DNA from 2 places in the Paenibacillus sp. cl6col genome. Region 2 is predicted to be linked to the other one. Evidence: riboswitches for the same ligand, from Rfam matches in the RefSeq annotation. Region 2 holds a riboswitch; the other holds the start of a gene.
What was found. A riboswitch is a leader RNA that binds a small molecule or an ion and turns the genes downstream of it on or off. The one in region 2 is predicted to bind glycine.
Positions count from the first base shown of each region.

Region 1 (3,624 bases), 160 kb from region 2:
ATTCATTGATCAATATCCGAAAGAGCCAAGTCTTAAAATAGGCATGATGATTTAGGTTGGTCAGTGCGCGATAAGCCTTGAGCACAGTCTCCTGCATCGCATCTGCACAATCCTCATCCCTTCTGACGATCGACCTGGCCATGTTGAACATTTGGGCTTCATGCTGCTTGATGAGTCGAATAAACGCTTCTTTGTTACCTTCCTTAGCCAATCTCACTTCTGTCTCTATATCGCTATGCAAGCCGTTTCTACTCCCTTCTTTACCCCATACACGCGAATCAAACTGTCAATTAGATGCACAAGATAGGCAAAAGGTTTCATTAAACGCAAAAAAACTGCCAAATGTTCACTTTCATGCATTTGGCAGTTTACTTAAGAACAGGAATCGCTTCCTGCTTCTATTTATTTTTCGGATTCCCTATGCTTCCAATATAGACGCGTCTCAGACACGACGACTCCAGACAAACCGAGCAGTGCAACTAAGTTCGGCAGCGCCATTAATCCATTTACAATATCAGCAAGCTTCCATATCATATCCAGCTTGATAAATGCCCCAAAGCCAATGATCGCAATGAACACAAGGCGGTACGGCAGAATCGATTTGACACCGAACAAATAAACCATGCACCGTTCGCCGTAATAGTTCCAGCCAAGAATCGTCGTGAATGCAAATAAAATCAAGCAAAACATAAGAATGAGGGAACCGTATGGCAGCGCAGCATCAAATGCTGCCTGTGTCATGGCCGCTCCTTCCATTGGGCCATTCCATACACCCGTTACAATCAATGTTAATCCTGTAAGCGAGCAGACGATGATCGTATCGATGAATGTTCCAGTCATTGATATGAGTCCTTGCTCAGCCGGCCATTTCACCTTCGCAGCCGCGGCCGCAATCGGTGCGCTTCCGAGACCTGATTCATTGGAGAATACACCTCTTGCAATCCCGTTGCGGATCGCCATCATAACCGTTGCTCCCAAGAAGCCGCCTCCTGCTGCTGTTACATTGAACGCGCCATGGAAAATCAACGACAGTGCGTGCGGTATCTGATCCGCAAATGCAATAAGCACCACAAAACTCGCGATAAAATAGATAATAGCCATGACAGGAACAATTGTCGTCGTCACATGCGATATACTCTGAATCCCGCCAATTGTAACAAGTGCGGTCACGATAGTGACGATTGCCGCAGTGACTACTGCAGGCACTCCAAGGCTTGCTTCTGTAGATGTGACGATCGCATTAATTTGCGGAAATGTACCTATTCCAAGTAAGGCAACCAACACCCCGCTAATCGCGAAGAATACAGCAAGCGGCTTGAATTTCATGCCAAGCCCCTTCTCAATATAATACATTGGGCCACCTAGCACTTGTCCATTGTCATCAATGTTGCGATACTTGACAGCAAGCAATCCCTCCGCATATTTGGTAGCCATTCCGAAGAATGCAGCAACCCACATCCAGAACAATGCACCGGGTCCACCCACCTTAATTGCAGTAGCAACCCCCACGATATTACCAGTTCCAATTGTCGCCGCCAACGCAGTAGCCAATGCACCGAAGCTGGATACATCCCCTTCTCCCTCATTCTTCGACTTGAATATTAACTTCAAGGCGAGCGGCAGGCGGAACAACTGCAGCCCTCCCAAGCGGATCGTTAATAAAATTCCCGTTCCTACTAATAAAATAAGAAGCGGTGCTCCCCATACCATGTTGTTCAATTTGTCTAACCATTGTTCCATCATTGTCAAATCAGTTCCCCTCTTTGTGAATAATAAAAAGAGTCAAATCGAATGATTTGACCCTGGGGACATGTGTGCAGAATAAATAACCTGACGTAAGTGACATACCTAAATAAGATCATCATACCAATGACTTACGATTTTTCTACGCTTCTGCATCCCTGTCCTTTTACCTGAGAGTTTTAACGAATCCACGAGAATCAAATTCGTCTTGCCCCTTCGGTGCCCCAATCATGGAGTCTCTCCAGAGTCCTGTCCATTTACGGTCCTGCTTATACGTATTCGAGCTCAAGGTTCGATATGCCTAAGCGCCTGAGAGCTTACCCCTTCGGCTAGACGATTCGTCTATCTCCCGCAAACTTCATCCAGTTATAAAGTTGTAGGTAACATTATAGTAGACACACTATCATTGTGCAATGATCCACTGCATTGTAATTTATCCCATACCATCTATCACACATGTGCTCGTTGACTGTAATATAGGGATCTGGCCTCATTTAATAAATGAATGAGTTCACTCACATTCTGCACATTCGTATCGTAATTGGTAAAGCATGCACGCAGCGTTGGTACACCATGAATGGTAAATACGGATAGCCACACTTTCCCTGTGCTCAATACGTGTTGATTCACAAATAGAGCGAAGTCCTGGTCGTTTCGTGTCCATGCTTTTTGATCAAGAAAGCAAATGACAGGCAGCACGGTATCATTGGCAACTGTCCAGCCAGATCGCATTAATTCTTCTCGGAATAGCTTGCCCATTTCAACTTGATGTCGCAAGACAGCCCGATATCCTTCCCAACCCGCTGTAGCCAGGGATAAATACAGCTTCAATCCTATAAATCTCCGTGACCATTGAATGGAATGCGTATATGGATCAATCGTGGGCAACTCCTCACCCTCCTTCGGCATATAATCTGCCGTTATACGGAAGGTTTCATTCAATATACGTGAATGCCGTGTGAAGTACATGCCCGCCCCCATCGGAACGGACAGCCACTTATGTGCATCAAACGCGATTGAATCTGCTTGCTGGATACCATCTATATGGGAGGACAGCTCGGAATCCAATACGATTGCACCGCCATAAGCAGCATCCACATGAAGCCACATCTGTTCATGCTCCGCTATTGCTGCGATGTCCATTAACGGATCAATTGCACCGGCTCCCGTCGTTCCCGCTGTAGCAATAATAAGAAATGGGGCTAAACCTTGCGCGCGGTCTGTACGTATTTGTTCTGATAACGCGTCTATATCCATTTGCAAGGAATCGTTCGTACGAATGGAGCGAATTGAATTCGTTCCAAGCCCGCAGGAACGAGCCGCTTTCACCAATGAATGATGACTCTCTTCAGAAGCATACAGAATGGGTGGCTTCTCCAGAGCTGCTAATCCGTCTGTTGCATACTTTGGAAAATGATAAGATAGAGCCGTTAAGACTGCAGTCAAATTAGCTTCCGCTCCCCCAGTCGTGAAAGTTCCATCAGCAACATCACGCGGGTAACCAAATTGAACGGCGAGTTCACGCAGTACGTAATTCTCAATTTCTACGGCAAACGGTGCATGACTCCATGCAGCAAGCTGGGGGTTAAACGCCGCTGTTATCGTGTCTGCCATAATTCCCATAAAGTTCGGGCGTGGATTGTATAAGCCATAATATCCTGGATGTGCTGTGTGCACTTGATATCGACGCAGTCCTTCTATAACATGCTGAACCGCAGTTTGAGGCTTGACAGGAGCAGCAAAGTCAATTTGCTCCGCATACTGTACGATTTCTAACGGGATTAATTCTGGAGTAACTACTACCTCGTCGGTGTATGATAGATACTGACAGATCTTCTCTAACGTATATGAGCCTAGCATGTGCTGTTCCTCAGTTGATAG
Region 1 covers NZ_FNAZ01000009.1:238,224-241,847, reverse strand. Annotated here, with positions in the region: gene BLS15_RS22345 (sigma-70 family RNA polymerase sigma factor) at 1-241, opposite strand, end outside; gene BLS15_RS22340 (alanine/glycine:cation symporter family protein) at 403-1,743, opposite strand; glycine riboswitch at 1,892-1,998, opposite strand; gene BLS15_RS22335 (pyridoxal phosphate-dependent decarboxylase family protein) at 2,194-3,624, opposite strand, start outside.
Region 1: another riboswitch for glycine. It lies ahead of BLS15_RS22340 (alanine/glycine:cation symporter family protein); the one in region 2 lies ahead of gcvT (glycine cleavage system aminomethyltransferase GcvT).

Region 2 (3,624 bases):
TTCTGCATCCGTAAGACTGCGGATGGTGCGCGGCAAGTAGTGCCAAATATCAGGATGAGATGCTGCTTCATATAAATCTTCCTTATGTTCAGGAAGCATCGGGATCAGCTTAGCACTGCTCCCCGCCAGCTCGAACAATTGATTGTTCATTCGTATCCATTCCCCCGAAGGTCTGATAGGTATAGAGTGCAGTCTGTAACTTGTCTATGTATTGCTGCTCATGACTTGAACACATAAATTGAATTGAAGGGCGGACTGACGTATCCGATGACTGCTTAAGCTGGTTTTCCTGCATTACTTGTGCTAGACGCTGCACGGTGCCATGGCTGCCGTCTATAAGCTGGATATGAGCAGGGATAATGTCTCTCAATATGTGCTTGTAATAGGGATAATGCGTACATCCTAACACAATCGTTCCATACTGATTCAAATCCAATCCAGCAAGCTTATGCACGAAGTAGTCTCCTATCACTCCCTTATCAAAGTTTAACTGCTCGCAATACTCTACCAATTCCGGCAAGGGAATCGAATCCACAATATGTTCTTCGTCAATTCGACTGACTAATGTATGGTATTTGTTCTGACTTAAGGTTAAAGCTGTCGCGAATACAAGCACACGTTTGCCATTGTCGCGGTTCATTTCCACGGCAGGCTTGACTGCTGGTTCCATCCCGATGATCGGAATGTCGTACTTCCGTCTTAGTTCTGACGCTGCGATGCTTGTCGCTGTATTGCACGCAATAACAAGCGCCTTCACATTGTGCTGCATGATGTCTTCCACAGCTGAATGTACATGGCGCATTACCTCGGATTGAGATTTCGTCCCATAAGGAACATGCAGCGTATCTGCATAAAATAAATATTGTTCATGCGGCATCTGCTTCATAGCCTCAGCCAACACGGTTATTCCACCGATTCCAGAATCAAAAAAAGCGATTGTCATTCCATTCACCTAGCATTCTTATTAACATTGCAACATCTAGTTGTCGATGCTTATATTGTACTCCTTTTCGGCGGTGAATCCTATCGAAATTTGTCAGATAACAAATGAAAAAACCTGCTGCACCAGCATGATACCGGTACAGCAGGTTCTTAGATTCTCAACCTATTGTTCCTTCAACTATTCATCTATCAGCTTCGTGTACTGCTCTGCATTCAGCAAGTGCTTCACAGCTTCCTCAACGCTGCCTTCTACTTCAACTTCTGCAATCCATCCATCTTCGTAGGGGCTGCTGTTCACAAGCTCTGGCGACGCTTCCAATCCATCATTGACCTTCGTAATTGTTCCGGATACCGGACAGTACAACTCAGATACAGTCTTCACCGATTCAATTGATCCCATGCTGTCCCCTGCGGACAAGCTGGTACCTACTGGCGGAAATTCGATGAATACGATGTCTCCCAGCTGGGATTGTGCATGATCTGTAATGCCAACCCGTACCGTATTGCCTTCTATGGCAACTACCCATTCATGCTCTTCACTATACAACAATCCATTCTTCACTTCGCTCATGTCAACGCCCCATTTCATTCATAATGTCATTCATCAGGCCGTCTATCCAATCGAGATCGTAAAAATGGACAGGAAGCGGCCTTGTCGCCTTGTTCTCTGTCCTCGGTACCTGAGAGTTCCCGTTCCTCCACAGCCACAACTGCGGTTGAACTTACCCCTTTGGCGGCATAGAAAATGCACTCTCCAGAGCTGCGTCAGAATGGCGGTTATGGAACCTGAGAGATTCATTGCCAATCGGCGGCTGGCAACTTGCTCCTTCGGTGTTGACAATCGCAATTGTCAAACTCTCCCGACCTTCCTCGTTCGCGAATTACGATTAAACTGGGTAATTATAACACCATTAGATTATTGCAAGATATGCATGATTGTCAATATGACAAGCTATGAAATCAGTTGTGAAGAAAATATCAATTGACAAAGTGTGGAAAGCTCAACTAATGTAGAGATGACAGCTGAAAATGGCGAATGATGGTAAAGGGAGAGACTGCTGAGACATAGCGGCGCCGAAGGAGTAAGCCTGAATGGGTGAATCTCTCAGGCAAAAGGACTTTTACCGGACGCACCTCTGGAGAGCACTGCTATTCATGAAAACGAATACAGTCACCCAAGGGGAAAGTCGATGGTAGACACGGAAACAAACAATTTGTTTGCGACAATCGGCGACACTCTCAGGTACAAAGGACAGAGCGAGAGAATGAGAGGATGCGATGCATCCACTTTTCTTTCGGCTGTCCTTTTTATGTACGTATACCGATGATTAGTCCAAATACGCGTATCGAGGTGAATTCATGAGTCAATTGAAGAGAACGCCAATATTTGATCAATACTCTGCTTATCCGGGTGCACGCTGCATTGACTTCGGCGGCTGGGAGCTCCCTGTTCAATTTATCGGCATTCAGCGAGAGCATGAAGCAGTTCGTACACATGCAGGTCTATTCGATGTCTCCCATATGGGTGAATTTATCGTAAGCGGCCCTGCCTCCCTGACATTTCTTCAACAGATGACAACAAATGATGTATCGCGGCTCGAGGATGGCAAAGCACAATATACGCTGATGTGCTACCCTGACGGAGGAGTTGTCGATGATATTCTCATTTATCAGATGAAGAGCGACCGTTACATGCTCGTCGTTAATGCCTCCAACATCGATAAAGACTACGCATGGCTGCAGAAGCACCTGATTCATGGCGTTACCTTGACCAATGTATCGAATCGCACAGCATTGCTTGCCCTTCAAGGGCCGAATGCCCAAGCTATTCTTGCTGCGGTAACTGAGGCACCTATTGATTCGCTCGCTCCATTCCATTTCCTATCGGATGCACAAGTCTGCGGCGTATCAACATTGCTGTCTCGCTCAGGCTATACCGGTGAAGATGGCTTCGAACTCTACTTGTCCGCAGAGGATGCAGCACACGTATGGAATGAGCTGATTCGCGCGGGCGAACCGTTCGGCTTGCTCCCAGCAGGGCTTGGTGCTAGAGACACCTTGCGCTTCGAGGCACGTCTGCCCCTCTATGGACAAGAAATTACAGCCGATATCTCGCCGCTTGAGGCAGGGCTAGCACGATTCGTCAAGCTGGATAAGGGCGACTTCATCGGCCGTGTAGCATTAACGAAGCAGAAGACCGATGGACCGGCACGAAAGCTGGTCGGCATCGAGATGATCGACAAAGGCATTCCTCGCTCCCATTATCCAGTGCTTGCAGATGGGCGCGTGATCGGAGAAGTTACAACAGGAACACAGTCGCCGACATTAAAACGCAATCTAGGGCTGGCCTTGATTGAATCCGCATTCTCTGAATTGGATACAGAAATTCTTGTCGAAATTCGCGGCAAGCAGTTGAAAGCCCGCGTCGTCTCGACTCCATTTTATAAACGAATCCCGACCCCTGCCAAAGGAGCGAATCCATCATGAAGCATCGTTACATTCCAGTAACGGAACAAGATCAGGCTGACATGCTGCAGCAGATCGGCATCTCTTCCATTGACGAGCTATTCCGCGATATCCCAGCCTCCATTCGTTACAATGGAGTACTGCCAATGTCTGAACCATTAGATGAAGCAGCCATGATGAAGCATATGAAGGAATTGGCCTCCCGCAATGCTAACA
Region 2 covers NZ_FNAZ01000009.1:82,107-85,730, reverse strand. Annotated here, with positions in the region: gene BLS15_RS21625 (GNAT family N-acetyltransferase) at 1-150, opposite strand, end outside; gene murI (glutamate racemase) at 110-943, opposite strand; gene gcvH (glycine cleavage system protein GcvH) at 1,121-1,513, opposite strand; glycine riboswitch at 1,707-1,815, opposite strand; glycine riboswitch at 1,979-2,073, shown strand; gene gcvT (glycine cleavage system aminomethyltransferase GcvT) at 2,302-3,429, shown strand; gene gcvPA (aminomethyl-transferring glycine dehydrogenase subunit GcvPA) at 3,426-3,624, shown strand, end outside.